Regions from separate parts of the Desemzia sp. FAM 23988 genome, predicted to be linked through region 1. Evidence: a T-box and tRNA genes for the amino acid it is inferred to sense, from the RefSeq annotation. Region 1 holds a T-box; the other regions hold tRNA genes.
The links. A T-box is a leader RNA that pairs with one kind of tRNA and senses whether it is charged. The one in region 1 lies ahead of argS (arginine--tRNA ligase), so its partner is inferred to be a tRNA-Arg.
Positions count from the first base shown of each region.

Region 2: it has a tRNA-Arg gene. The T-box ahead of argS (arginine--tRNA ligase) is inferred to sense a tRNA for this amino acid. The anticodon was not compared.
Region 3: it has a tRNA-Arg gene. The T-box ahead of argS (arginine--tRNA ligase) is inferred to sense a tRNA for this amino acid. The anticodon was not compared.

Region 1 is NZ_JBGQQS010000024.1:9,852-19,841, reverse strand. Features, by position in the region: gene yidD (membrane protein insertion efficiency factor YidD) at 1-219, shown strand, start outside; gene argS (arginine--tRNA ligase) at 256-1,950, opposite strand; T-box leader at 2,101-2,325, opposite strand; gene argR (arginine repressor) at 2,499-2,954, shown strand; gene ACEN4L_RS11250 (phosphomannomutase/phosphoglucomutase) at 3,010-4,545, shown strand; gene ACEN4L_RS11245 (aldo/keto reductase) at 4,575-5,444, shown strand; gene proS (proline--tRNA ligase) at 6,158-7,597, shown strand; gene zwf (glucose-6-phosphate dehydrogenase) at 7,724-9,232, opposite strand; gene ACEN4L_RS11230 (hypothetical protein) at 9,634-9,939, shown strand.
Region 2 is NZ_JBGQQS010000003.1:130,094-140,083, forward strand. Features, by position in the region: gene ACEN4L_RS03150 (ABC transporter ATP-binding protein) at 1-953, shown strand, start outside; gene ACEN4L_RS03155 (ABC transporter ATP-binding protein) at 907-2,730, shown strand; tRNA gene ACEN4L_RS03160 (tRNA-Arg) at 2,905-2,976, shown strand; gene clpP (ATP-dependent Clp endopeptidase proteolytic subunit ClpP) at 3,247-3,846, shown strand; gene ACEN4L_RS03170 (DsbA family protein) at 3,975-4,517, shown strand; gene ACEN4L_RS03175 (sugar-binding transcriptional regulator) at 4,892-5,929, shown strand; gene gap (type I glyceraldehyde-3-phosphate dehydrogenase) at 5,971-6,972, shown strand; gene ACEN4L_RS03185 (phosphoglycerate kinase) at 7,096-8,283, shown strand; gene tpiA (triose-phosphate isomerase) at 8,336-9,091, shown strand; gene gpmI (2,3-bisphosphoglycerate-independent phosphoglycerate mutase) at 9,091-9,990, shown strand, end outside.
Region 3 is NZ_JBGQQS010000014.1:14,699-24,688, forward strand. Features, by position in the region: gene glnA (type I glutamate--ammonia ligase) at 1-968, shown strand, start outside; gene ACEN4L_RS08765 (PH domain-containing protein) at 1,039-1,422, opposite strand; gene ACEN4L_RS08770 (diguanylate cyclase domain-containing protein) at 1,624-2,607, shown strand; tRNA gene ACEN4L_RS08775 (tRNA-Arg) at 2,773-2,846, opposite strand; gene ACEN4L_RS08780 (general stress protein) at 3,116-3,892, shown strand; gene ACEN4L_RS08785 (DUF975 family protein) at 4,205-5,149, shown strand; tRNA gene ACEN4L_RS08790 (tRNA-Ser) at 5,251-5,340, opposite strand; gene ACEN4L_RS08795 (hypothetical protein) at 5,526-6,200, shown strand; gene ACEN4L_RS08800 (CDP-alcohol phosphatidyltransferase family protein) at 6,373-6,933, shown strand; gene ACEN4L_RS08805 (PepSY domain-containing protein) at 6,990-7,637, opposite strand; gene ACEN4L_RS08810 (TVP38/TMEM64 family protein) at 7,900-8,496, shown strand; gene ACEN4L_RS08815 (CBS domain-containing protein) at 8,539-9,216, shown strand; gene ACEN4L_RS08820 (MarR family winged helix-turn-helix transcriptional regulator) at 9,525-9,974, shown strand.

The DNA.
Region 1 (9,990 bases):
TACCAAAAAGGGATTTCTCCTCTTTTTCCACCCAGTTGCCGCTACCATCCAACTTGTTCGCAATATTCGATCGATGCGGTTCGCAAACATGGAGCGATCAAGGGATCAATTATGGGCTTCTTTAGAATTTTACGCTGTAATCCATTTGTCAGAGGAGGGTATGATCCAGTCCCGGAACATTTTTCCATTAGACGCAATAAAAAAAACGAGGTTGAGTAAAAGTTTGCCTTCTACTCAACCTCGTTTTTTTTGCTGTTACATTTGGTCAGGAGAATGTACTCCTAATATTCTTAAATCTTCTTTCAATAAGATAGCGACTGCTTGAACCAAAGCTAAACGGGCTGGTTTTTCAGCATCTTCAGTCAATACACGACTGTTGGCGTAGTATTTGTTGAAGGCTTGTGCCAAATGGATCGCGTGTTTAGCGATTACAGATGGTTCCAACTTACCAAAAGCACGTTGAAGTGTCTCAGGATATTCTTGGATCAGTTTGATCACTTCCCAACTGTAAGCATCATCTAAAGCGTAGAAATCAGCAGCAGAAACTTCATCAACGCCTGCTTTACGCAAGATACTTAAAGCTCTAGCTCTAGAGTATTGTACATAAGGGCCTGTTTCTCCTTCAAATTGAACGATTTCATCGATCGTAAAGTCAAAGTTGTTTAAACGATCATTTTTCAAATCGTGGAAGACAACAGCGCCGATACCTACTTGGCGGGCAACTTCTTCTTTATTCGGTAAATCAGGATTTTTCGCTTCGATTTGTTTTAGGGCCACGGCAACGGCTTCATCCAATACTTCTTCTAGAAGAACGATTTTTCCTTTACGTGTAGACAATTTTTTACCATCTTTTGTGATCAGACCAAATGGAACATGGTGCATATCATTAGCCCAGTCATAACCCATTTCAGTCAGAACAGCTTTTAATTGTTTGAAATGATTGCTTTGTTCATTTCCAACTGCATATAGAGATAAAGCAAAATCATACGTACGTTTACGATAAATAGCAGCAGCTAAATCACGGGTGATATACAGTGTTGCACCATCTGATTTTTTGATCAATGCTGGGTTTAAATTGTATTTTTCTAAATCCACAATTGTAGCTCCGTTGTCTACGGTCAAAATATTTTTTTCTTCTAATAAATCGACAACTTCTTGCATTTTGTCATTGTAGAAAGCTTCTCCATTGAAAGAATCAAACGTGATTTCTAGTTTATCATAAATGCGATTGAATTCTTTTAAAGATTCTTCTTTGAACCATTTCCATAATTCAGTAGCTTCTTCGTCACCATCTTCTAATTTTTTGAACCATTCACGGCCATCGTCTTCTAATTCAGGTTTTTCTTCTGCTTCTTCATGGAATTGAACATACAGTTTCAATAACTCTTGAATCGGATTTTCTCTAACCGCTTCCTCAGTACCCCATAATTTATAAGCAGTGATCAATTTTCCAAATTGAGTACCCCAGTCTCCTAAGTGATTGATTTTGATAGGTTGGTAGCCCATTTTTTCAACAATATGTGCTAAAGCATTTCCGATTACAGTAGAACGCAAGTGTCCTAAAGAAATAGGTTTAGCAATATTAGGAGAAGACATATCGATCGGAACATTTTCTCCATGTCCGATATTGATATCACCGTATGCATTTTTTTGTTCTAAGATTTCTTGTAAGACGTGGGCACTAACGGTTTTTTTATTTAAGAAAAAGTTCAAATAAGGTCCGACAACTTCAACTTTTTCAACAATGGGGGAAGATACTTTTTCTCCTAAATCGGCAGCAATTTGTTGTGGTGCTTTACGGTAAGCTTTTGCTAGTGAGAAAGCTGGGAAAGCTACATCCCCATGTTCAACGGATTTTGGCTTTTCCAATAAGTTAAGAATGTCTTCAACAGACAATGTTTCTGAAACTTGTTCATGCAAGGCTTGAGCCACTTGTAATTTGTAATTCATTGTCATAACTCCTCTAGTTAATTTGTTTTTTAAATTTTGTCTTTGTATTTATGAATGTATTATGCTCAGTAGAAAAGACCCAATCATCTGGAGAACAGTTTTTTTGCATAAAAAAATAGCCCTTTTTTAGTTTTCATGACATCAAACTAAAAAAGAGACGAGAATTCCCCGCGGTACCACTCTTATTGCAACGTCAAATTGACGCAACCACTTGATTCACTGTAACGGCCGAATAAGCCGGATGGAACTAGTGATACTGATCCTTGTTCTCATCTCTCCGAAGTGCGCTTCCTGCAAGTTTTTATTACTGGCTCTCACCAACCCAGCTCGCTTCAAAACATCCTCAAGCAGTACTCTCTTCATCTACGATTGTTCATTCAATTTTGTATAGCCTATTATAACAAAACAACAGGCGAGATGCCAATGTTTTTCAATAAAAAGAATGTTTATTCATTATTATTGTAAAAATAATTAAATTATTAACCGCTTTCTACCTTTTTTTGATATACTGGGAGACAAAGAAACGAATTACATATGGAGGTTTGGCTATGAAAAAAACGAATCGTCAATTAGCAATCAAACAGATTATCACCAATCACGATATTGCTACCCAAGATGAATTGCTCCATTATTTAAAAGAGGAGGGAGTAGAAGCAACCCAAGCGACTATCTCTAGAGATATCAAAGAAATGAATTTAATCAAAACTTCGACTCCTCAAGGTGGTATGAAATATACTTTATACCAAACGAATAATTTGTCTGTAGAAGAGCGTCTGCAATCAACATTGGGCAATGTCGTGGTAAAACTAGAACGTGTACAATTCATCACGATTATTGTGACTATACCTGGAAATGCTCACGTCGCTGCGGCATTGATTGATGCGATCGAATTTCCTGAGATAGTGGCTTCTGTAGGTGGTAACGATACTTGTCTATTGATTTCAAAAGACGAAGAAAATGCGATGAAAATGTATGAATATTTGAATCAATTTATTAAACTGTAAAATTAAAAATAGGATATGTTTAGAAGTCTCATTTTAAAAGAAAAGAGGAATTAAATTGGCTAGTGAATCAGCAAATGAATTACTAAAATTGCAAAATGGCTCTGATATACGTGGAATAGCGGTCAAAACACCGGAACACGACATTACGTTGCATGATCAAACAATCGAATCCATAGCTTTTGGTTTTGCTTGTTGGTTAAAAGAGAAAAAGCAATTGATAATGGATAATTTAGAGAAACCTGTAAGAGTTGCTATCGGACAAGACAGCCGCTTATCTGGAAACCGAATCAAAGAAGTGCTGATCGAAGCCTTGAATAATGCAGGTATCGACGTGGTAGATGTTGGATTATCAACGACACCGGCACTTTTTATGGCCACTCAATATGAGTATTATGCCTGTGATGCTTCCATTATGATCACTGCCAGTCATTTGCCGTTTGAATACAACGGCTTGAAATTTTTTACAGCTGATGGAGGAGCAGAGCACGAAGACATTACTTTTATGTTGGAAAACGCGAATTGGGATGCTGTGACTTGGGAGAATAATCAAGGCATCATTGAACGTAAAAATTTGTTGGAAGATTATGCAGCTGATTTACGTCAAAAAATTCAAGCTGGCATCACGACAGCTCGTAATCCTGAACTTCCTTTAGAGGGAAAACACATTGTTGTGGATGCTGGAAACGGAGCTGGCGGCTTTTTTGCCACAGAAGTATTGGAAAAGCTGGGAGCGGATATTTCAGGAAGTCAATTCTTGGAACCAGATGGCAATTTTCCCAATCATGTTCCAAACCCCGATAACAAACAAGCGATGGCAAGCATTAAACAAGCCGTGCTGGACAATGATGCCGATATGGGAGTTATTTTCGATACGGATGTAGATCGATCAGCTTTAGTAGATCGCCACGGACAAACGGTGAATCGGAACAATCTGATTGCGGTAATTTCAGCAATCGTGATCCAAGAGAATCCGGGAACGACTATCGTGACAAGTTCAGCGACTTCTGAACACTTGAAAGACTTTATTGAACAGCTTGGAGGACACCAAAATCGGCACCTAACGGGTTACCGCAACGTCATCAATCAAGCCATCAAATTAAATCAAGAAGGTGTGCACACATCAGTTGCGATCGAAACGAGTGGTCATGCAGCACTGAAAGAAAATTATTTCCTGGATGATGGAGCTTACTTGATTGCTAAGATCTTGATTGCGGATGCTGAATTATCTGCAGAAGGCAAGGAGTTCTCGAGTTTATTTGAATCATTAAAACAACCTGTTGAAACAGATGAAGTTCGTTTTAAAATCACTACAGATACAGTCCAACAAACTGGCGAGGAAGTTATTGAAGCATTTAAAAACTTTATAACTGATCAGCCGGATATGGAGATTGAAAACAACAACTTAGAGGGTGTACGTGTCAATACATCTGGTGCATATGGAACAGGCTGGTTTTTATTACGCTTAAGTCTGCATGAACCGTTGCTGGTTTTATATTTTGAAAGTGATCAAGCAGATTCGATTGCTCAATTGCGAGAAAATGTTAAACTGTTCTTTAGTCAACAAGAAGGACTAGATTCTTCTAAGTTATAAAGAAAAAAGGTAGAAAAGGGAGTGTTAATGTGGTTCAACCATTAGCTGAAAGTATTACATTATACAACGGAGTCGAAATTCCTAAATTAGGTCTAGGCGTATTTTTGATGAAGGACGAAGAAGAACTTGTGGAAGCAGTCAAAGCTGCTGTCGAAGTTGGCTACCGTCATTTTGATACTGCCAAAATTTATGGAAATGAAGAATACTTGGCTAGAGGACTAAAAGAATCTGGTATTACCAGAGAAGAAATTTTCTTGACTTCAAAAGTGTGGAACTACGACCAAGGCTACGAAGAAACGAAAGCAGCTTTCCAAGAATCATTAGATCGTTTAGATACAGACTATTTAGACTTGTATTTGATTCACTGGGCTGCTCCTAAATACGTGGAAACTTGGAAAGCTTTAGTGGAATTGTACGAAGAAGGCAGAGTCAAAGCCATCGGCGTATCTAATTTCCAAACTCACCATTTAGAAGAATTGAAAAAACAAGAATTGATGCAACCAATGATCAATCAAATTGAGACTCACCCAGAGTTCCCGCAAAATGAATTGCACGAATACATGAAAGAAAACGGCATTATTCATGAAGCATGGGGTCCATTAGGTCAAGGAAAAACTGACTTGTTCAATCAACCGATCATTGTGGAATTAGCTGCAAAATACGGCAAAACACCTGCACAAGTCATCTTGCGTTGGCACTTAGAAAGAGGAGAAGTGATTATTCCAAAATCTGTACACGCTAACCGCATCAAAGAAAACAGTGAAATATTTGATTTCAGTTTAACGGCTGAAGAGATGGAGCAAATGAAATCTTTAGATACTGGTGTTCGCTACGGTAGCGATCCTGATGATCAAGAAAGATTGAAAGAAACTTCTATCCGTCCAGAAGACGCTAAATAATAGTTGGACTGTGTTGTGTCGATCAAATTAAATACACAAAAAGCTCTAGGCGCTAGGAAATAATTCCTAGCGCCTAGAGCTTTTTGTGGTGGTTTCCATAAGTCGTTGATAAGGAAGGTTGGGTACTATTTAACTATCGGAGTGGTTTACCGGTTCGGATTGTGAACTATAGTGGTTCTACTTAATAATCGGCTTGCTTTACCGGTGTGAATTGCCAGCTATAGTGGCTCTACTTAACAATTCGCAGGAGTTATCGGTTCGATTAGTGATCTATAATGGTTCTACCTAATAATTGGGTTGAACCACCAGGCTGAATTATGAGCTACAAAGCTGTTCCTTAACCATAAGGCAGTTTTGAAAAAAGTAAAGGCATCACACGTCATAAGCCGCCTCTGAAAAAGTAATCCTTGTATTTTAAAAGAAGTTAGCTTAGAATAAGCAATGTAGGTGCGTTAGGGTTAGTAGATAAATGATGGGTAAAAGAGAGCTTTTTGATTGCTGAAAGAAAAGCCCCCGCTGATTGATTGAACCTTCCTGACAATACGTTGTAGAAATATGACCGGAGTTCTGCCGTTATCAGAAATTGAGTTGGGTCAACTGAAACTGACCAATTAAGGTGGTACCGCGGAGACAGTATGTTTCGTCCTTTTTAGAGGATGGAGTATGCTTATTTTTTTTGCCAAAATCGTTCGTTAAAATAGGAGGAAGAAAGTATGAGTAATTTACAAAAAGAAGATTTTTCAGCTTGGTATATCCAAACAATCAAACAAGCCGATTTAATGGATTATTCACCAGTTCGTGGGTGTATCGTGTTCAAACCGGACAGCTACGAAATGTGGGAACACATCCAAGAGGAATTCAATAAACGTTTTAAAGAAGAAGGTATCCGTAATGCTTACTTCCCAATGCTGATTCCTGAATCATTCTTTACAAAAGAAAAAGATCATATTGAAGGGTTCAGCCCGGAATTGCCATGGGTAACTGAAGCAGCAGGAGAACAATTGGAAGAACGTTTAGCTTTGCGTCCTACTTCTGAAACAATGATTGGTACAGCCTTTAGTGATTGGGTAAACTCTTACCGCGATTTACCAATGCAGATCAACCAATGGGCAAATGTATTCCGTTGGGAAAAGAAAACTTTACCATTTTTACGCACTTCTGAGTTTTTATGGCAAGAAGGGCATACAGCACACGAAAGCGAAGAAGATGCACGCAAACGCACGATGCGTATGCTGACTATTTATAAAGAAGTAATTGAAGGATTGTTAGCTGTACCAGTATACGAAGGGCAAAAAACACCTTCTGAACGTTTTGCTGGGGCAGTAGATACTTTTTCTGTTGAAGCTATGATGAAAGATGGAAAAGCGGTTCAAGCAGGAACTTCTCACTATATGGGAACGAAATTTGCTGAAGCTTTTGATATCAAATTTTTGAATAAAGACAATCAACATGTACTAGCTCATACGACATCATGGGGCGTGTCTACACGTTTGATCGGTGCTTTGATCATGACTCATGGGGACGAGCAAGGATTGGTATTGCCGCCGAAAGTGGCTGCTAAACAAGTCGTCTTATTGCCTGTTGGTCCATGGAAGAAAAAACCAGAGATCGTGGAACGTTTAAGAGAATTAGAAACCGAATTGAAAGTGAATGGTTTCCGTGTCATTTTAGATGATACAGACAACTCTCCAGGTTTCAAATTCAATGAATGGGAACTAAAAGGTGTGCCAATGCGTATTGAATTTGGCCCTAGAGATATGGAAAATAATCAAGTGATGGTTAAAATGCGCGATCTAGGCGATAAAGAGGCCGTTTCTTTAGATGATATCATGGCTTACGTACCAGAAGCACTTGACAGTATGCAAACACGCTTGTTGGAAACAGCTCGTGAATACCGCAAAGAAAATGAATATACAACGATCGATACATTAGATGAGCTGAAAGCTCATATCGAAGAGAAAAAAACTGCGGGAGAAGTACCAGGGTTTGTCTTAGCTGGTTGGGATGGCGAATTGGAAACGGAAGCTAAAATCAAAGAAGAAACAGGCTTCACAACTCGTAATATTCCTTTCAATCCACCTGTGGTTAAAGAAACTTGTATCGTATCCGGTAAACCTGCTAAACATACCGTTTGGTTAGCAAGAGCTTATTGATCCATAAAAAAGAAAAACATCTCATCAGCGAATGCTGAGAGATGTTTTTTTATCATAACAATCAAAAGAGACCAGAATCCACCACATAACAGGTGAATTTTGATCTCTTTTAGATTAAGGTTTTATTTAGTCCTGTTCTGCTGTATCTTTCATCGTAGACACAGGAGACCAATGCCAATTAAAGCCGTCTTTTTGCAATAAATGTTTACTTTCGATAGGACCCATGGAGCCGCTTGGATAGTTCGGGAACTCCATATCAAACGTATCCCAAGCTGTACGAATCTTATCCACAAATTCCCATGATGCTGCTACTTCATCCCAATGCGTAAAGTTTGTCGCATCGCCGTTTAAACAATCTAAGATCAATTTTTCATAGGCTTCAGGGCTGTTCGCAGTAGTTTCTGCAGAATGAGAACTAGTCAATTGGATAGGTTCAGGTTGAACTCCTGGGCCTACTTTTTTAGCATTTAATTGCAATGCAAATCCCTCGGTAGGAGAGATGAAAATAGACAATATATTTGGAGGCAACGGCTGATTATCGGCTGTTTGGAATAATTGATGAGGAACATTTTTGAATTCGATATCAATTTGTGTCCCTTTTTCAGCCAAACGTTTACCAGTACGGATATATAGTGGAACACCAGACCATCTATAATTATCAATAAACAATTTTCCAGCTACGAAAGTTTCTGTTTGAGAATTTTCAGCCACATTTTTCTCTTCACAATATCCTGTCAAAGTTTCTCCGTTGACAGTACTTCTTCCATATTGACCGCGAACAAAGTTTACACGTACTTCCTCTTCTGAATACAAACGAAGCGAACGCAAAACTTTGATTTTCTCTTGTCGAATTTCATAATCACGGAAGACAGCTGGAGGTTCCATTGCCAACAAGGCTACAATTTGAAGAATGTGATTTTGAACCATATCTCTTAGAGCTCCACTGGTATCATAGTAACCACCGCGTTCTTCAACGCCTAAAGATTCGCTCAAAGTGATCTGAATGTTATTGATGTAGCGATTGTTCCACATGGATTCGATCAAATGATTGCCGTATCGGATAGTCGAAATATTTTGAACCATTTCTTTTCCTAGATAGTGGTCGATCCGATAAATTTGATCTTCATTGAAAGAAGCACGAATGTGATCATTGAGTTCGAAGGCACTTTCGTAATTATTTCCAAAAGGTTTCTCGATCACCAAACGATTGAATCCTTTTTCAGTCAGCAATTGTTGCGATTTAATGTTTTCACCGATGATTCCAAAGAAATCTGGGGACATTGCTAAATAAAACATCCGATTTCCGTCTAATTGATAAGTGTCGTCTAGACGTTCAGCAAGCGACTGCAATGTTTTATAATGTTCGATGTCTTGTACATTATGGGATTGGTAATAAAAATGACTTGCAAATTCTTTCGCATGTTCCTCAGATTCTGCCAAATCTCCAATTTTACTCATGATGATCTCCCGATAATAGTCATCAGACCATTCTCTTCTAGCTGTTCCAATAACAGCGAAATGCTCTTTCAAATAGCCTTTTTTAAATAAACGATAGAGGGAGGGATATAATTTACGATTGGCTAAATCTCCAGTCCCGCCAAAAATGATAAATAGAGCTTTTTTTTCTTCAATCACTCTAACCAAACCTCACTTTCAAGTAATCCTTTAAGACGAACAGGTATTGTTATCTTAAGTTTGCTTCAATTAATTGTACTTTTTTCTGAGAGCAGAATCAATCATTCGTTTTCAAAGAAGTTGATTTGTTATACCGCGTTTACGATAAATTTCTCATTTAGTAAATAGTAATAGCCATTTTATTTTAACATAGGAATCAAATAAAACCTAAATTTGTTAACGGTTGCAACGAATTTCTTTCGTTTTTAAGAATAATGATTCGGAGGAAAAAAAACATTTTGTGCAAGTTCTAATCAGTAGAGGAAAAGAAACCATTTATTATTTCAGTTAAGGTTATTGGTTTAACTTAATTTAATTTGTTCGTATAATCAAAGTATCTATAAATAGAGAGTGGGGAAAAAGTGGACTATTTATTTTTAGTTTTCGCATTATTTAGTGGGCTGTTATTCGTAGACGGAAAGCTGTTGAATAAAGGACAACTTAAAATGAATGTTATGAGTCTTTTCAAGAAAGAAGATGCTGAAGAGAGAGTGAAATTGATTGGTCGCTTTATGATGGTAACAGGCGTGATAACATTCACATGGACTTTGATGGGTTATTTATTCTATGACTTGTTAGCCATGGAGATCATCTTTTGTGGGTACTTTATTATAATAGCGATTGCGGGGATCTGTTTATTTGTTGCATTTAGAACTCGTTTCCGTTAAACCAATAAAAAATGGAGGAACACGCACAATTCATACTTAGAAAAAGATGGG
Region 2 (9,990 bases), on a different contig from region 1:
TTTCTATCGGCAGAATCACTATTGGAGAACTGATCGCTTATTTTAGTTATTTATCTATGATGGCGTGGCCTTTGCTGGCCGTTGGTCGTGTAGCCAACACTTTAGAACGTGGGGACGCTAGCTATAATCGTGTAACAACCTTGCTTTCTTACGCTTCTCATTTGGAAAAAACGAAAGATCCGATCCCATCTCCTGTAACGGGAGACATCGATTTTGATATACAAGAGTTTACCTATCCGGAAGGGAAAAGTCCCGTTTTAAAAGGAACGAAATTTCATTTGGATAGTGGAAATACATTAGGGGTTGTAGGCCATACGGGTGCAGGAAAAAGTACGTTGTTCAAATTACTGATGCGAGACTATGATCAGTATCAAGGTCAAATCACGTACAATCAGGCGGATTTAAAAAAATATCGTTTAGATGCTGTTGCAAACGGAATTGGTTATGTACCTCAAGATACGTTCTTATTTTCAACCACTATTCGAGAAAATATTCGCTTTGTAAATCCTGGTCTGTCTCAAGAAGAGGTGGAGTATTTTGCTCAACTGGCAGATATCCATGAAGATATCACTCAATTTCCAGAAGGATACGATACAAAAGTTGGAGAACGCGGAGTTTCTCTATCTGGTGGACAAAAGCAACGGATAGCTATCGCACGCGCTTTAGCTACAAAGGCTGAATTTTTGATTTTGGACGATGCTTTATCGGCAGTAGATGCACAAACCGAATCACAAATTTTAGCCAATTTACGTGCGATCCGAAAAAATGAATCGACTATTATTGCTACCCACCGAATCAGTTCTATTATGCACGCGGATGAAATCATTGTTTTGGATAAAGGACAAATCGTAGAACGCGGTAAACATGCCGAATTATTACAAAATGAGGGTTGGTACCGCAGAATGTATGAAGAACAACAACTGCAACAAAAAGTGGAAGAAGGAGGGGAATAAACTAGTGGAACAAAAGAAAAATTTTACGATACGAGAACAAATCCATATTTTAGCTGGTTTATTCTCATTTACAAAACCTTTTTGGCTGCCGTTCTTAGCTGCTATCATTGGAATGGTCATTGTTTCCAGTATAAATGCTTACTTGCCTGTAGTGATTCAACGCTACATTGATGAATACTTAGCTGTAGATCAAGTAGCTCTTGATGCGACTATTCGTATTACGCTATTTTACTTTAGTTTTGTAATAGTGAAAATGATTGTGGTATATGCAAAAGATTATTGTTTTAAGATAGCATCCGAGAAAACAGTTGCGAGTATGCGAAACCAAATTTATCATAAAGTGGTTCATTTAGGGATGCGTTATTTTGACCAAATTCCGAATGGTTCAGTAGTTTCGCGAGTCACCAATGATACAGAGACCATTAAAGAATTTTGGAATGTATTCTTGACTTTTTTAGACGGCTTTTTAAATGCCATAACCATTGGTGTAGCGATGTTTAGTCTAAATGCTCGTTTAGCATGGGTATTTATGGCCTTTGTACCGATCGTGATTGTATTGATTTATATTTACCAAAAATACAGTACATTGATCTATGGCCGAATGCGAGAAGCTTTGAGTCGATTGAACGCCAAATTGAGTGAATCCATTATGGGAATGACTATTATTCAGCATTTTAATCAAGAAGAACGAGTAAAAAATGAATTTGATGATGTAAATCAACAATATGTAGCCGCGAGAAACAATATGTTTAAAATGAATGCTTTGTTATTGATGCCGGCCATTAATTTGATTGAAGCTATTGCATTGTTTGTTGTATTGTGGATCTTTGGATTGCGTCATTTGCAAGGTATAGCAGTAGATATTGGGATTGTTTATGCATTTACGTCATATGCTAAATCGTTCTTCCATCCTATTGGAAATATGCTGGATAGTTTAAGTATTTTTCAAGATGGATTAGTTTCAGGAGCACGGGTAGTCAGTTTATTAGATCGTGATGATATGGCCCCCAGTGCAGAAGAGGACGCAACTGGCAGGGTTACCGAAGGGAAAATTGCTATTCAGGGTCTATCCTTTTCTTATGACCAAGAAAAAGAAGTTCTCCAAGATATCTCAATTTCGGCAGAACCTGGTCAAACTATTGCTTTAGTCGGACAAACTGGTTCAGGAAAGAGTTCTATCATTAATGTGCTGATGCGTTTTTATGAATACGCTAAAGGTGATGTGCTGATAGATGGACAATCCATCCGGGATATTCCGATTGAAAAATTACGTGAACAAATGGGATTGGTTTTACAAGATAGTTTTATGTTTTATGGCGATATTGCTGACAATATCCGGCTGCATGGGAATTATTCTGATGAAGAGATCCGTCAAGCCGCTGAGTTTGTAAATGCAGACAGCTTTATTGAAGAACTCGATGGTGGTTACCACGCAAAAGTTATTGAAGGTGGAGCTACATTCTCAACAGGTGAAAAACAATTGATCAGTTTTGCCCGTACCATTTTGCGAAACCCTAAAATATTGATTTTAGATGAAGCTACCGCAAATATCGATACCGAAACAGAAAAGAAAATCCAAAAAGGGTTAGAAAATATGCGTCGCGGCCGTACAACCATTATTATTGCCCATCGCTTATCGACAATTCGAGATGCAGATAAAATCTATGTGTTACGACATGGAGAAATTATTGAAGAAGGAAATCATGAATCATTGATTGATCAACAAGGGGTTTATCATGATATGTACCAACTTCAAACTTTCCAAGAAAATAATTAGACTGTTTAATCTACTTTGAGTCGCTTTCTATTTATAGAGAGCGGCTTTTTCTCTATGGTACTCAGAGTTGAAATTAGAATTAAAGAAACTTGTTTGAGCGAAATATGAGCCTATTTGCAAATTTTGGCTTGTGTTTTAGGCTGATATTAGATAATATTAAGTAGTTGTCATCCTGTCTCCTTAGTGTAATGGATATCACGTAAGATTCCGGTTCTTGAGATGGGGGTTCGATTCCCTCAGGAGACATTAAAAAGAGCGTGGAGCAACACGTCTAGAGAGTACGAATTAATCCGCTCTAATATACATTGATAAAGGGGTCAGGGTTTTATCCTGGCTCCTTTTACCTGTATAATCAAAAACAGATATAAAAAAAGTGAGAAATAAAACAAAAAGACAATAAAAAGTTTGACCTTTATTGACCAAAAGAGTAAAATAAGGGTAGAAACTCATTGAAACTGATTCTTTAGAATGAGTATGATACAATCATTAGGAAACAAATTAGAGGAGGAATACTTCATGAACTTAGTACCTACAGTTATTGAACAATCATCAAGAGGTGAACGCGCCTACGATATTTACTCACGTTTATTAAAAGACCGTATTATCATGTTAAGCGGACAAATTGATGACGATGTAGCTAATTCAGTTATTGCACAATTGCTCTTTTTAGATGCACAAGACCCAGAGAAAGATATCTATATTTACATCAACTCTCCTGGTGGTAGTGTGACAGCCGGCTTTGCTATTTATGACACGATGAACTTTATTAAATCTGATGTTCAAACGATTGCAATGGGAATGGCTGCTTCAATGGGAAGTTTCCTATTAACAGCTGGAGCAAAAGGCAAACGTTTTGCATTGCCGAATGCAGAAATTATGATTCACCAACCATTAGGCGGAGCACAAGGACAAGCAACTGAAATTGAAATTGCTGCTCGCCACATCTTAAAAACACGTGAACGTTTAAATAAAATTTTATCTGACAGAACTGGACAACCCATTGAAGTTATTGAACGTGATACAGATCGTGATAACTATATGTCTGCAGAAGATGCAAAAGCATATGGTCTGATCGATGAAGTAATGGAAAATAACGCAGAACTACCAGGTAAATAGATTAGTGAACAAAGGAGACCTTTTCCATTAAATTGGAGAGTGGTCTCCTTTTCCATTGTAAAAAGAATGTTTTTCATTTGCGCGGATTCCAAGTATACTATTAAGTATCACTAATAGGAGGTAATATGATGGATATTAGCAAGATCAAAGCAGATAAAGTCAATACAACTTATGGATTTAAAATTGGTAAAGAAAGTGCACCAGTTAAAGTGATCGAATTTATTAATTTGCGTTGCCCGTACTGCAAAAAATGGTATGTTGATTCTAAAGATGTATTGACTGACTATGTGCACGAAGGAAAAGTCCAACGCATCATTAAATTATTTGATAAAGAAAAACCCAGTTTGAAAAAAGGGAATGTCGTTCATCATTATCTGGACTACAAAAATCCGGAAGATGCATTGATTGAAATAGATTACTTTCTTGCTCATCAAGATGAATGGGGAAATCTAGCCGATTTAGATCAAGTGGCAGAATATGTGGTTGAAAAACGCGGATTGACTCACCAACCTAATGAAATTGAAATCAATGGCATCATTCAGGAAGCTGACGATGCTAATGTAGTATTTGTTCCATCCGTATTCATTGGAGACCATGTCTTCGATGAGCATATCACTCCTGTGGAATTAAAAGAGTTGATTGATTTAGAATACGCCAAAAAGAACTCTTGAAACTCAGCCGTAAATAAGTAACACATTTGTCAAAAAGGACTGAGAAACGGTTCTTTTTACACTCCTGGACATAAAGAATGAAGTGGTAAAAACCGCTTCTTTATGTCTAAGGTTTTTCAAAAGGACTACCCATATCGAATTAACTCAGTAATGAGAGATTCTTGAATTAATAGGTTGCATGTTGTCCCAAGAATTGGTAGAATACAACTGTAAGAGATAAAACAGACGAGGGAAGTTCTGTAAAATGTAGAATGAAGAGCATGATTTAAAATCAAATGTCTTTATGCATTTTAATCTCTTTGTTTTTTTTGATATAGAGGGTCGCTAAACGGCTGACGTGGACGAAAAACGACCCGCTTAGAAAGAGGTGGCTCATGGAAGAGGTTTTGTCTGTTATAGAAAAAGTAGCTCCTGACGTAATAGACACTCTAAAAGAGAGACACCGAATTTTGAGGAATATCTATTTGTTAGGACCAATCGGAAGACGAGTGCTCGCTGACAAAATAAGTATATCTGAAAGAAGTTTACGTACGGAAGTGGAAGTGTTGAAAAAACAACGTCTTTTACTTTCTACAAAATCAGGAATGTTGCTTACTCCTTATGGAGAAGAAACGTATCGATCACTAGATCACTTAATGGGACAAAAATTAGGCATGCGCGATAAGGAAAAAAATCTAGCGATTTACTTCCAAATTGAGCAATGCGTTATTGTGTCAGGTGACCTTGACAGTCAGTCAAAGGTTATTGCTGATTTGAGTAGAGCGACTTTTGAAACATTGGATTTTCTATTACCAGAAGGCAAAAATATTATTGCCGTGATGGGTGGAACAACAATGGCGGCAGTAGCCAACCGCATTGATGAAAGTCTTTCTAAAAATCGAGAATTGTTTTTTGTGCCTGCGAGAGGCGGGCTGGGAGAGTCTGTAGATATACAAGCAAACTCAATCAGTGCAAGACTTGCTGAAGTCACAGGAGGCAAAAATCAAGCTCTGTATGTACCAGAACAAGTCGGCAAAGAAACGTATGAGTTTTTATTGCAAGAACCCAGCGTGAAGAAGACGTTAGATTTGATAAAACTGGCAAATTGTGTAATCTATAGTATAGGAGACGCAGGACATATGGCAAAGCGACGAGGACTTGATGATGAGACACTCGCGCTTCTTAAAGAAAAAGCAGCAGTTGCTGAATCTTTCGGAGAATTTTACAATGCTGAAGGTGAAGTGGTGTATAAAATCCCACGCATCGGTATGCAATCCAGCAAGTTAACGACCGTACCTAGTGCGATTATTGTGGCGGCTGGAGAATCGAAAGCTGAAGCGATCAAAGCTTATATGAAAAACGCACCCTCGCAAACTTGGCTAATCACTGATGAAGGTGCTGCAAACCAGATTTTAAAAGGGATTACCCTTTAAAATAAATAAATTTTCGATTTTCTAAAGGAGGAAATCTTGTTATGTCAGTAAAAGTAGGTATTAATGGTTTCGGACGTATTGGTCGTCTAGCATTCCGTCGTATTCAAGAATTAGAAGGTATTGAAGTAGTTGCGGTAAACGACTTAACAGATCCAAAAATGTTAGCTCACTTATTAAAATATGATACAACTCAAGGACGTTTCAATGGAGACGTTGAAGTTAAAGATGGCGCGTTTACAGTAAATGGTAAAGACGTTAAAGTATTAAGCAACCGTAACCCAGAAGAACTTCCATGGGGCGAACTTGGAGTAGAAATCGTATTAGAATGTACTGGTTTCTTCACTACTCAAGAAAAAGCTGAATTACACATCAAAGCAGGAGCTAAAAAAGTTGTTATCTCTGCACCAGCAACTGGTGACATGAAAACAATCGTTTACAATGTAAACCACGAAACTCTTGACGGTTCTGAAACAGTTATTTCAGGTGCTTCTTGTACTACTAACTGTTTAGCTCCTATGGCTCAAGTACTAAATGACAAATTTGGTATTGAATTAGGATTAATGACAACTATCCACGCTTACACAGGTGACCAAAATACATTAGATGCTCCACATCCAAAAGGCGACTTCCGTCGTGCTCGTGCTGCAGCAGCTAACATTATCCCTAATACAACTGGTGCTGCTAAAGCAATTGGTGAAGTATTACCAGAATTAAAAGGTAAATTAGATGGAGCTGCACAACGTGTTCCAGTTGCAGCAGGTTCATTAACTGAATTACAAACTGTATTGAAAAAATCAGTTACTGCTGAAGAAGTAGACGCAGCAATGAAAGCAGCAGCTAACGAATCTTACGGATATACTGAAGATGCAATTGTTTCTTCTGATATCTTAGGAATGTCATTTGGTTCATTATACGATGCAACTCAAACGAAAGTTATCACTGTTGGTGACAAACAAATCGTTAAAACTGTTGCTTGGTATGACAATGAAATGTCATACACTTCACAATTGATTCGTACTTTAGAATACTTTGCAAAACTGTAATTTAACGAATAGCAATTTCTTGTTAGGAGTATAAATTTACAATGATAAGCGGGGAAGCGACGCGCTTCTCCGCTTTTTTAATTGTTAAAGCATTTAGTAAGGGATACTAAGGAGGATTTTAACATGGCAAAAAAAGCTGTTACAGATTTAGATTTAAAAGATAAAGTTGTTTTAGAACGTGCTGATTTTAACGTTCCTATGAAAGATGGTAAAATCACGAATGACAACCGTATCCAAGCTGCTCTTCCAACAATCAACTACATTTTGGAACAAGGCGGAAAATTGGTTCTTTTCTCTCATTTAGGAAAAATCAAAACTGAAGAAGACAAAGCAGACAAAACTTTAAAACCTGTTGCAGAACGATTGAGTGAACTTCTTGGGAAAGAAGTGAAATTCGTTCCTGAAACACGTGGAAAAGAATTAGAAGATGCCATTGCTGCACTAAAATCAGGCGAAGTTTTGATGTTTGAAAACACTCGTTTTGAAGATTTAGACGGTAAAAAAGAAAGCAAAAACGATCCTGAACTTGGAAAATATTGGGCAAGCTTAGGCGATGTATTCGTAAACGATGCATTCGGAACAGCTCACCGCGCTCATGCTTCTAACGTAGGAATCGCAACTCACTTAGAAACAGCAGCTGGTTATTTGATGGACAACGAAATCAAATTTATCGGTGGCGCTGTAGACGCACCAAAACGTCCATTCGTAGCTATCTTAGGTGGAGCGAAAGTAAGCGATAAAATCGGTGTTATCGAAAACTTATTAGATAAAGCGGATAAAGTCTTGATTGGTGGAGGTATGGCTTATACTTTCTACGCAGCACAAGGAATTGAAATTGGTAAATCATTAGTCGAAGAAGACAAAATTGAATTGGCCAAAGAATTACTTGCAAAAGCTGGCGATAAGTTAGTATTGCCTATCGACAATGTTACAGCTGCAGAATTCAGCAATGATGTAGCAACTGAAGTTCATGAAGGACCAGTTCCTGAAGGACAAATGGGATTAGACATTGGACCTAAAACAATTGAACTATTCAAAGAAGCATTAGAAGGCGCTCAAACGGTTGTATGGAATGGACCAATGGGAGTATTCGAAATGTCGAACTTTGCTAATGGGACGATTGGTGTATGTAAAGCATTAGCTGAATTAGAAGATGCTATTACAATCATCGGTGGTGGAGATTCTGCCGCAGCAGCTCAACAATTAGGCTACGCAGATGAATTTACACACATTTCAACTGGTGGCGGAGCTTCATTAGAGTATTTAGAAGGAAAAGAATTGCCAGGATTGGCAGCTATTTCGGATAAATAAGATTCGTCTTTAAGCTGATTGAGATCCAAAATTTATGAAAGAAGGTTTTAGAATGCGTAAACCAATTATTGCAGGAAACTGGAAAATGAACAAAACTGCTGCAGAAGCACGTGAATTTGTTGAAGAAGTAAAAGGAAAAATTCCTTCTGCTGATGTAGTAGATTCAGTAGTAGGAGCTCCTACATTATTCTTACACGATTTAGTAAAAGCTGCAGAAGGAACTGATTTGAAGATTGCTGCTCAAAACTGCTACTTTGAAGAAGAAGGAGCATTCACTGGTGAAGTGAGCCCTAAAGCTTTAAGTGATATCGGTGTTAGCTACGTTATTATCGGACACTCTGAACGTCGTGAGTACTTCCACGAAACAGATGAAGATATCAACAAAAAAGCACACGCTATTTTCAAAAATGGTATGACACCTATCTTCTGTTGTGGAGAAACTCTTGAGCAATATGAAGCAGGAGAAACAAACGATTTAGTTGCTAACCAAGTAAAAGCTGGACTAAAAGGCTTAACTGAAGGTCAAGTAAGTGAAATCGTGATTGCTTATGAACCAATCTGGGCAATCGGAACTGGTAAAACAGCTACATCTGAACAAGCAAATGCCACTATTTCTGTTATTCGTGAAACAGTAGCAAAAGAATTTTCTCGTGAAGCAGCTGACGCTGTACGTATTCAATATGGTGGTAGTGTTAAGCCTGCAAACATTGCAGAATTAATGGACCAACCTGATGTTGATGGAGCATTAGTCGGTGGAGCAAGTTTAGAAACAGATTCTTTCTTAGCGTTATTGGAGGCTAATAAATAATGAGTAAATCACCAGTAGCTATCATTATTCTAGATGGTTTCGGTTGTCGTACAGAGACTATGGGTAATGCAGTAGCTCAAGCAAATAAACCAAACTTTGATCGCTATATGGAAACTTATCCTCATGCCACTTTAAAAGCATCTGGTTTGGATGTTGGATTACCAGAAGGACAAATGGGAAACTCTGAAGTTGGTCATACCAACATTGGAGCTGGACGTATTGTGTATCAAAGTTTGACGCGTATCGATAAAGCTATAGAAGATGGCGATTTTCAAACGAATCCAGTATTGAACAGTACAATGAATCAAGCGATTGAAATGAACTCAAGTCTTCATTTATTTGGTTTATTATCAGATGGTGGAGTTCACAGTCACATCAATCATTTGATCGCTTTGTTGAAAACCGCTAAAGAAAAAGGCGTTCCAAATGTGTACGTACATGCTTTCTTAGATGGTCGCGATGTAGCTCCTGACTCTGGTTTAGGCTATGTGGAACAATTGGAAAAAGCAATGAAAGAGATTGGTATCGGAGAAATCGCTACTGTTTCTGGACGCTTTTATGCAATGGACCGTGACAAACGTTGGGAACGTGTAGAAAAAGCCTACAACGCTATTTTCCATGGCAAAGGAAACTTTGCTGATTCTGCTGTAGATGCAGTGAAAAACAGCTATGAATTAGGTAAAATGGATGAATTTGTAATGCCTACAGTTATCCAAAAAAATGGAAAACCTGTAGCAACAGTTGAAGATAACGATGCAATTCTATTCTTTAACTTCCGTCCAGACCGTGCGATCCAATTGTCAAATGCGGTAACAGACGAAGAATGGGATCATTTTGATCGTGGAAATCGTCCGAGCAACGTTCTTTTAGTAACGATGACTCTTTACAATGCCAGCATC
Region 3 (9,990 bases), on a different contig from region 1:
GGTTTACTGAATTTAACTTAGGACCGGAACCGGAGTTCTTCTTGTTCAAATTAGATGATAAAAATGAACCAACTTTGGAATTGAATGATCATGGTGGTTACTTTGACTTAGCTCCTGTTGATCTAGGAGAAAACTGCCGTCGCGATATCGTATTGCAATTAGAAGAACTAGGTTTTGAAATTGAAGCTAGTCATCATGAAGTAGCTCCTGGACAACATGAGATTGATTGGAAATACGCCAACGCAGTAGAAGCGTGCGACAATATTCAAACCTTTAAATTAGTGGTCAAAACAGTTGCGCGTCAACATGGTTTGCACGCAACATTTATGCCGAAACCTTTATTTGGTGTCAATGGATCAGGTATGCACTTTAATTTATCTCTCTTTACTAAAGAAGGCAATGCATTTTATGATAGCAAAGGAGATATGGAGTTAAGCGATACAGCTCGTGGATTTATTGCGGGGACTTTAGCTCACGCACATGCGTTTACAGCGATCTGCAACCCAACAGTCAACTCGTACAAACGTCTAGTTCCCGGTTATGAAGCTCCAGTGTATATTGCATGGAGTGGTCGTAATCGTTCACCATTGATCCGTATACCAGGATCACGCGGCATGTCTACACGTATTGAAGTACGCAGTGTAGATCCGAGCGCAAACCCCTACTTAGCGATGGCTGCTTTGCTGAAAGCTGGACTTGACGGGATTAAAAATAACTTAGAATTGCCGGCACCTATCGACCGCAATATTTATGCAATGGATGAAGAAGACCGCCAAGCTAATGGAATCTATGACTTGCCTTCAACTTTATTGGACGCTGTTAAAGCATTGTCAAAAGATGAAATCATCAAAGATGGCTTAGGAGAACATATCTACAATAACTTTGTAGAAGCGAAAAAAGTAGAATGGGATGCTTTCCGTATCCAAGTTTCACAATGGGAAAGAGAACAATACTTGAAATTGTATTAAGCTTTTGTTTAATCAAAAAGGCACAATTGATCGTTTACAGCGATCAGTTGTGCCTTTTTATTGTGAACAATTAAGCGCCTAAAACAGCTAAAGCTAAGGCTTGTTGAATGGCTTCAATATGTTTATCTTTTGTAAATTGCAAGTTTACAGCTGGTTCTGCACCACTTGAAATATAGATTTTTAATTCGGCATCTAAATCGAAATGCCCTGAAGTTTCAACGGTGAACCGGCTGATCGATTTATAAGGTAATGATTGGAAAGTCGTTTTTTTCCCTGTCATTCCTTGCTTATCTATAACAATCAATCGTTTATTCGTGAAAACAATCGTATCCCGCACTAATTTGAAAGCTAAATCGATTTCTTCTGAGTCTAAAACAACACTGCCTAACTTTTTACGTGCCTCTTCTGCGCTGATATTGCTTGCATTTCCCATCATTCCGCCAAGTAATCCCATGTATATACACTCCTTTAGTTAATAAATACTCATTTCAACCAGTATATCAAAAGAGTAGAAAGAAGTGAAAGCAGAGACGCTATTTATAGAAAGAAAGAAGTTTTTTGAAGACTTATTGAAGGGGAAGCTAAAGTATAGTAAACTTACTTAAATAAAGGGTTTTTAAGTTTCCGCTCAAGTTCTACAAAAGGAGTTGATAAAATGCAAGAATACGAAGAGTATTCAAAAGAAGAATTGGTAACCAAAATAGTGTCTTTAACGCGATTAAATAAAGAATTGTTGCAGACATTTCAAAAATCAGAGCGTTTAGAATTTGGCTGGACAGGAAACTTGGGACAATGGTTCTGGGATTTTACAGTGAATGAAGTGACGTTCAATCCATTGAAAGCAGAAGCGATTGGGTATGGAAAAGAAGATTTACCGGAGAAAGTGACCTTTCAGTTTTTTACAGACAAACTGCATCCAGAAGACAAAGAAGAAGTCATGCAAAAGATGAGAGACCATCTTGCGGGGAAAATTCCTGTGTGGGAAGTGAAGTATCGTATCCAAGCTAAAGATGGTTCATGGAAAGTATATCAAGACCGTGGGAAAGTGACGGAACGAAATGAAAAAGGCGAGCCCCTTTTCCTCTCTGGAATTGTATTTGATGTGACTGAAGAAGAAGTAGACAGAGAACAATTAGAATCGAAAAATAAACATCTATCCGATCGTTTAAAAACCGATTCATTAACGTCTTTGTATTCACGATCAGCTATCACAGTTGAGTTGGCCAAATGCGCCAGCAAAGCCAAAGCGAAAAATGAACCGCTGTCGATTGTTTTCTTAAAAATAGATCATTATGCCAGATTTGAAGAGGATTTCGGTATTATGTTGAGTGAAGAAGTGCTGAAGACAGCAGGTAAAATCATTCAGACAGTTATACAAGACAAACATATTGCTGGAAGATACCGAGAATCCGTCTTTCTCATATTGCTGGAAAACACCACTAAAAAAGAAACTCATGACACCGCAGAGACGATCCGTCAAGCTGTTTTTGAAACATTGTTTGATGTGCCGAGAAATGTGAGTGTCAGTGCAGGTATCTCTACATATAATCCCATTGAAACTATTAGCGAACTGATTCAAAGAGCCTCTAAAAAAATGGTGGCTGCTGATAATAACGGGGGAAATCAAGTCGTGGGATAACTATTTTCTTCTATAATAATGATTCGATTAAAAGCATTCTTTATCGGAAAGAATGCTTTTGTCTGTTGACCAGAAATAAAGACAAAATAAAAAAACACTCTCCGAAGAGAGTGTCTTAGTTTTGTACTAACGATATAAATACATTTATACATTAGATATTTTTAGCGTCTCAGGAGAGATTCGAACTCCCGACCGTTCGCTTAGAAGGCGAATGCTCTATCCTGCTGAGCTACTGAGACATTTTGTTTGTCGTTGTTTAACCAGCGACAAGATTTATTATAGGCCCAAATGAATAAAAAGTCAACAGAAAACTCATAAATATGTAAAAAAAGTTATATCCTTTTTTACCATTACTGAAAATAAAGCTAAAGCGATCAAACATCTTCGTAGGAAAGCGCAAAATGGATACTTCCCTAGGCTAAATAGTTGGAAAGGGGTTACTGATTTGATACGATTATCTTGAAAGAGATGCAATTCCTAGAAGATAGGAATAAGAGGAGGAAAAAATATGAGCTATAAAGTAATTGATAGTTTTTTATCAGCAGAAGAAACAGTAGAAAAAATAAATGACTTGGTAGAATTGGGGTACAAAGAAAAAGACATCACGGTCATGACTAAAAAAGAAAATGAAGAACAACTAAAAGATATCACTGATGCTAAAATAGATACAGTAGCTAAAGAAGAAGATAAAGGAATGCTAGATAAAATAAAAGAAAGTTTTAGTGATAGTGATGCAGAAAATCCTTTAGGAAAATATGAATTAGAGGAGCATTTGAGAAATCAATACAATGAAGTGGTCAAAAACAATGGCTATGTCATATTGGTTGAAGAAAGCACGAGCTTTACTATGGGAAGAGAAAGCGAGACTGCTCAATCCTCTGAAAATACTAGTATGACTGGTGGAGAGACAGGAGATTTTAACGAAACCCCGGGTGGAATCAACCCGATTTTACCTGGAACAGGAGTCGATGCTGATTTCAGTTCAAGAAATTCCAATGATATACGTACTTCAGATAGCGGGACAACAGATGTACAAGATAAATTCACTTACACGTCTAAGGAGAGAAATAGAAATGCAGACGAAGAAACTCAGTACGTTGAAGATCATGAGGTTACCCAAGTTAATCAAGAATTGAACAATCAACCTTTAACAGATGAGCCAACTGATCCGACTATACCAGGATTTGGAATTGACCCTAAAATTCCACCGCAAGGTATAGAACCTTTAGATTCGAACAGTCCTAATATACAAGGAGAAGGTCCAGATGATGAGAAGAGAAGATAGTAGACATCATACGAGCTGTTGAGTCTGTTAAACGAGAGGACGTTGCTTTAAAAGAAAGTTGGTGAGATCAATGCTGAGAATCATCACCTATTTTGCTTTAGGGTATGTCGGAGTGTATTTTTCGTTGCTGCTGTCTTTGATTTATTTCTTGAGACCAAAGAAAAAAAAGTAACTTATAGTCATGGATTTGTTGTCAATACTTCATAAAAAATAAAAGAGAATTCTTTTGAATTATTCTTAAAGAATTCTCTTTATTTGGTATAATGAGCGTAGCCCACCAGAAAAATGTAGGGAAAGAGTGGAGGAGTATGTATGAGAACAAGAGAACTAAAGAAAGAAGCCAAAGCAAGGCTTTCAGGAAATTGGAAAATAGCGATATTAAACTTAGTGATTATGACTATTTTAACTTCCATTATCAGTGAGGTGTTATTGGGTCTCGTAGGAGCGGGCAGCTTTGAGAGCTTAACATCAACATTTTCACAAGATCCAGCACTGGTTACCTCGGATATGATAGCTGCAAGTACAAGAGAAACGATTCTTTCTTCATTGGTGACTATAGTAGTCAGCTTTATTACGGCTGTCTTCGCAGTCGGTTATGACTGGTCTTTACTAGATATGGTTGACGGGGAAAAATTAACTGTAGAAGCGATGTTTCAGTCCTTAAAAACCAATCGATTTTTTAAAGTTTTAGGGATCTCAGTAGTAACTAATTTATTTATTATCTTGTGGAGTTTATTGCTGATCATACCAGGAATCATTAAATCTTATAGTTACAGTCAATCGTTTAATGTCTACAAAGACGATCCAAATTTGGATATCATGGGTGCGATTCAACGCAGTAAAGAAATCATGGAAGGTAGAAAATGGGACTATTTTAAACTGCAATTTTCATTTATTTTATGGTACTTAATACCCGTTATTCTATTTTTAGCGTTTATTTTCGGCAGTATCAATACGATCAGCTACCAATTCGAATATGCCAGCACATATGCACCAAATGAATTCTGGGGATTCTTCTTTGGAATGATTTTTGTAGTCCTGGCGTTCATTTTAGTGATCCTCATTCTGTCGCTTTATGTTGAACCTTATAGAAAAACAGCTAATCAAGTTTTTTACCGTGATTTAGTGGGTTTCCCAGAGATGGAAATGGATGAAGTGGAATATGAAGAGAATTCTAGTTATTCTACTGACTACATCGATCCATATGATGAATCCGATGATTTTGATGATTCAGAAAATAACCAAGATAGGTTCTAGTGTTCAATACTAACTGTACAAAATAAAAAAAGACTGCAGGCCTAAACGCTAACACCAGACCGAAGAAGTCTGTAAATTATAGGCCAGCAGCCTTTTTTGTATGGAAGATAAGGGATTTGAACCCTTGCACGAATAAATTCGCCTAACGATTTTCGAGACCGTCCCCTTCAGCCGAACTTGGGTAATCTTCCATTGTTATTGGCCACTTTCTTTAGTATAAACCTGTTTTTTTAGGATGACAATAACCAAATTGAGTATTTCATTTTGAACACTATCTCTTCTAAGGTATAATAGAATTGTAGAAGTAAAACACCTTATGTTTCTTAATTGATAATCACTTATCTGGAAAGGGGCAAAAACTTAGGAGGAGAAGAATATGAAAAAATTGGTAACGTTACTGGGAGTTGCTGCTTTGTTAGCGGGTTGCGATTTAATGGGAGGTACTACGGAAGAGTCACAAGTAAGCGAATCTTCAGAGTCTAGTGTTGAATCGAGTGCAGAAACTTCTGAATCAAGTGTAGAAGAGAGTTCAGCATCATCTTCAGCAGCTTCTTCAGAAGCAAGTTCAAGTGAGTCTGAGAGTACTGGCGGAGAAGTAGCCACTTCAGAATTCCCGTTAGTTCCTCAAAAGTCTGAGATCGATCAAGGCTATACATTAGAAAGTGATCCATTGCTCCAAGAAATCCAAACCAGAATGTCCCAAACGGAAGAATTAGGTATTGATAATGATGTGGCTATTCATTTCACAGGTCTATTTTTAGGGGAGCAAGGCCAAGATAATGTTAAAGCGGTGTTCATTATAGTGAACCGGACAGATATGGCAATGACAAATATTAACTTAACTGTCAGCATGAGTACTGTTGATGGGGAAGTTATATTAGATAGCGCTCCATTTGTTTTATCTGAAGATGATTTTGGGATTCTGGAAACAGATACTACAATGCCAGCGTATTTCAAAATTCCAATGGACAGTCAAGAAGCATTCTTTAGTGTGAGTGATCTAGAAAATGTTACTTATTCAATCGATTCATTTGAATACGATGAAAGATAATTTTAATGATACAGTCTGGATCCTGAGAGATTACTTTCAGGTTCTTTTTTTGTGTCACAGGATATTTTTTCAAGATGAAAAGTGATGTAAAAAGCTTTATCAAATGGTATGATAAAAAAGATAAGTGTCCTACATAAGGATAAAACAGTAAAAGATTAGTGGAGGAGAGAGAATGGCACATAAGGGAAAAGAGATTTTCACGATCCCCAATATACTTTCTATTATTCGGTTAATTCTGGTACCGGTATTTGTTTCATTTTATGTAAATGCTGACAGTATCCAAGATTATAGAATTGCGGGCCTCATCATCCTTTTTTCTGGAATCACAGATTTAGTGGATGGCATTATTGCTCGAAAATTCAATCAAATTACGGATATCGGAAAGTTGTTGGATCCGGTAGCAGATAAAGTAACACAAGCGGCGATTCTGTTTTGTTTAATGGTTCGTTTTCAGTATATGTGGATCATCGTGATTTTATTTTTAGTGAAAGAACTGTCCATGCTCTTTTGGAATATTGTTTTGATCAAGAAAAACAAAAAATTAGACGGTGCTTTGTGGTGTGGAAAAGTGTCAACAGCGGTATTTTATACGTGCATGACGATAATGGTGGCTTTTCCAATGATCAGTGATGCTATTGCTAATGGATTAATGTTGATCACGGGATTCTTTTTATTGTTGTCGTTCATGTTGTACACAAAAATTTTTGTGTATATGTATCAATCAAACAACTAAATAAAAGTACAGAAAAAGCTGGCCTAGACCAGCTTTTTTGTGTGTCGTTAAATGGTTTAATCTCTGTGCATGAATGCTCCTGTTTCAGCATTAATAATAACATCGTCATCATCTTGAGTATTCTCAATACTGATCTCATAAACGGTTGAGCCGTTTTCGGTATCTAAATGCCAACTATCCACATATCCAGAGCCGACTTCTTCCATAGCAGTTGTCATAGCTTCTTGAGGAGAAACGATGTTGTCTAAGTTCAAAGCATCATTGTTGTCATCATCATTATTGTCAGTATCTCTATCGATGGCTTCTCCTGTAGAAGCATCAATGCTCAATTCATATTCAGCAGACTCATCAAACCCATTAAAGTCATATTCGTATTTTCCATCGTCATCATCAAATTCAATGGATTCAATAAAAGAATTAGGATGGGTTTCGTTATAAATTTGGATGGCATCATCTAAACTGATATCAAATTCCTGTTCATGAATTCCTTGAGCAGATTCTGAGCTACTAGAAGAAGAGTCGCCAGTAGTTTCTGATTCAGATGATTCTGAACTCATGTCTTCTGATGGGCTGCTCATTGAGCTTTCTTGAGCAGAACTGCTCTGTTCCTCTGAACCGGTATCCGTTGAGGAGTCCGTTCCGCAAGCCCCTAAAATCCCTGTACTAATTAAAGCTAAAAAGGCTAGTTTTCTTTTGTTTGTCATTTTGATCTTCCTTTCTTTTTGTTTTTCAGCTAATTCGCTAAGTGGCATCTGTTTATAAAAAAATAAAAAGAGGATACATAGCGAAATTTCTTACTTATACCTGCAGTATAACAAGAAAAAATAATGGCTAACATTCATCTGCTCAAAGTATTTTTGACAGAAGAAGGAAAAATACAACGAAAGAAGGAGTGCATACATCAAATAATTATCGTACAATCATTGTAGGGAAATTAAGAATGGATATAGAAATTGGGGTTTAGATATGAAATACGTAAAAAAGTTCCGCTTCAATTGGTTTGATTTGCTGACACTGGCGGGATTGGTGATGACTGTTTTTTTTCTTTATCTTGGTTACAGCAATGACGTTTTCGACTCGAGAGAGAGTTTGATTCAATATGTTGAAAGTTACGGGGCACAAGCTATATTGGTATTTATTTTTATTCAGTTTTTACAAGTCGTGTTGCCTATTCTTCCAGCAGCCGTTACATGTGTGGCTGGAGTGATCTTATTTGGTCCGGTATGGGGAATCGTGTACAATTATATTGGGATTTGTATAGGTTCTTTTGGAGCATTTTTGATTTCTAAACGTTATGGCCAGCCATTAGTAGAAAAGATGCTAAGCAAGAGAGTGTTCAACAAGTATTCCAAATGGTTAAATGATGGTAAAATGTTTGATCGCATTTTTGCTATCGGTATTTTTGGTCCTATAGCACCTGATGACGCGTTGTGTTATTTAGCTGGATTAACAACAATGTCTTGGAAAAAATTTGCTGTGATTATTATTCTTGGAAAGCCGATTCCAATTATATTGTACAGCCTGGGATGGACTACGATAGTGAACTGGTTGAATATTTTCTAAAGTTCTTTTGGATCGTAAGAAAATCAAAGAAAGGATGAGAAAGTGGATAATGCAGAACGATTTTTAGCTAGTTTTAACCGCATTCACAATCATTTGAGTTTTATGAGCAATGAAAAAGCACACAAAAAACCTTTTTATCATTTGCTAGATGAAAATGAATACCGCAATAGCGGAGTCAAAGAATATAAGAATGATTTGCAAATTTTTGCCGATCTAAGAAATGTGTTAGTGCATAAAAAACTGGAGACAAGCCGTTACTTAGCTGTACCTACGGATAAAGTTGTAGATAGGATCGAATTGATTGAATCTGTAATCAAAAGCCCGCCAAAAGTTTATCCTGCTTTTAAACGAGATGTGGTTCATTTCCAAGCTGAGGACTTATTTCTTACCGTATTGGAAACCATTAAAAATAAACAGATCACTCATTTTCCTGTCTATCAAAAAGGAGATTTGATTGGTTTGTTGACAGAAAATGGCATTACGTACTGGTTAGCCAATCATTTAAAGTCCGCTGTAGTGGATTTAAAACAAGTTACAACAGAAGAAATCTTGAGAGAAGACTCTAAAAGCAACAATTATTTATTCGTACGAAAAGATATGAGTATCGATGTAGCTGCAGAACTGTTAAAAAAGGATCGGAAAATCGATGCTTTGCTGATTACTGAAAACGGTAAAAAAACTGAGAGTCCTATGGGGATTATTACGCCTTCTGATTTATAGAAGAATTCAAAAAAATCTGTTCTGTTTTATGTTATGTATACTGAGTTGGTCAAGAGCTTTAAAGCTCTTGCGTACAGAAAGATAATGACATTTAAATAGAACTAGAACTAAAGGTTGCGATATTTCTATCACAGCTTTTTTTTGATCATTTATAGATGTAAAAGGCATGGATCACTCTTTTGTAGACTAAAAGCTTCCCAGCGATTTGTTTGACGGGCAGAAAAATCTATGGTATGTTTATCTCGAATTGAAGATAAATTATTTTGATATATATAATAAGCGATGTATACATGGAAGGAGTTTTTTTAATGGCGAAAAATGAAGATTCTTTAAAAGCGCTAACAGTGATGTTGCGAGCGTCTCAAAGCCTGCAAGATGTGATGAAACAAGACATGGTGAAGTATGGGTTAAACCCCACGGAATTTGCAGTTTTAGAGTTGCTTTATGCTAAAGGAGAACAAAAGATCCAAAACATTGGAAAAAAAATACTGCTTTCCAGCAGCAGTATGACGTATGTCATTGATAAATTAGAGCAAAAAGGACATATCGAAAGGAAACCGTGTGCGACCGACCGCAGAGTTATTTTCGCGCACATAACAGATAAAGGTAAATCCTTCATGGAAGAAGCTTTCCCTCTTCATGAAAAAATGATTACAGAATTGTTTTCTGTATTATCTAGTGAAGAAATAGAAACGCTGATCCCGTTAGTAAAAAAAGTTGGCTTGACTGCAGCAGAGCAAAGTACAAAAAATAAATAATCTGTATAACGGCTAG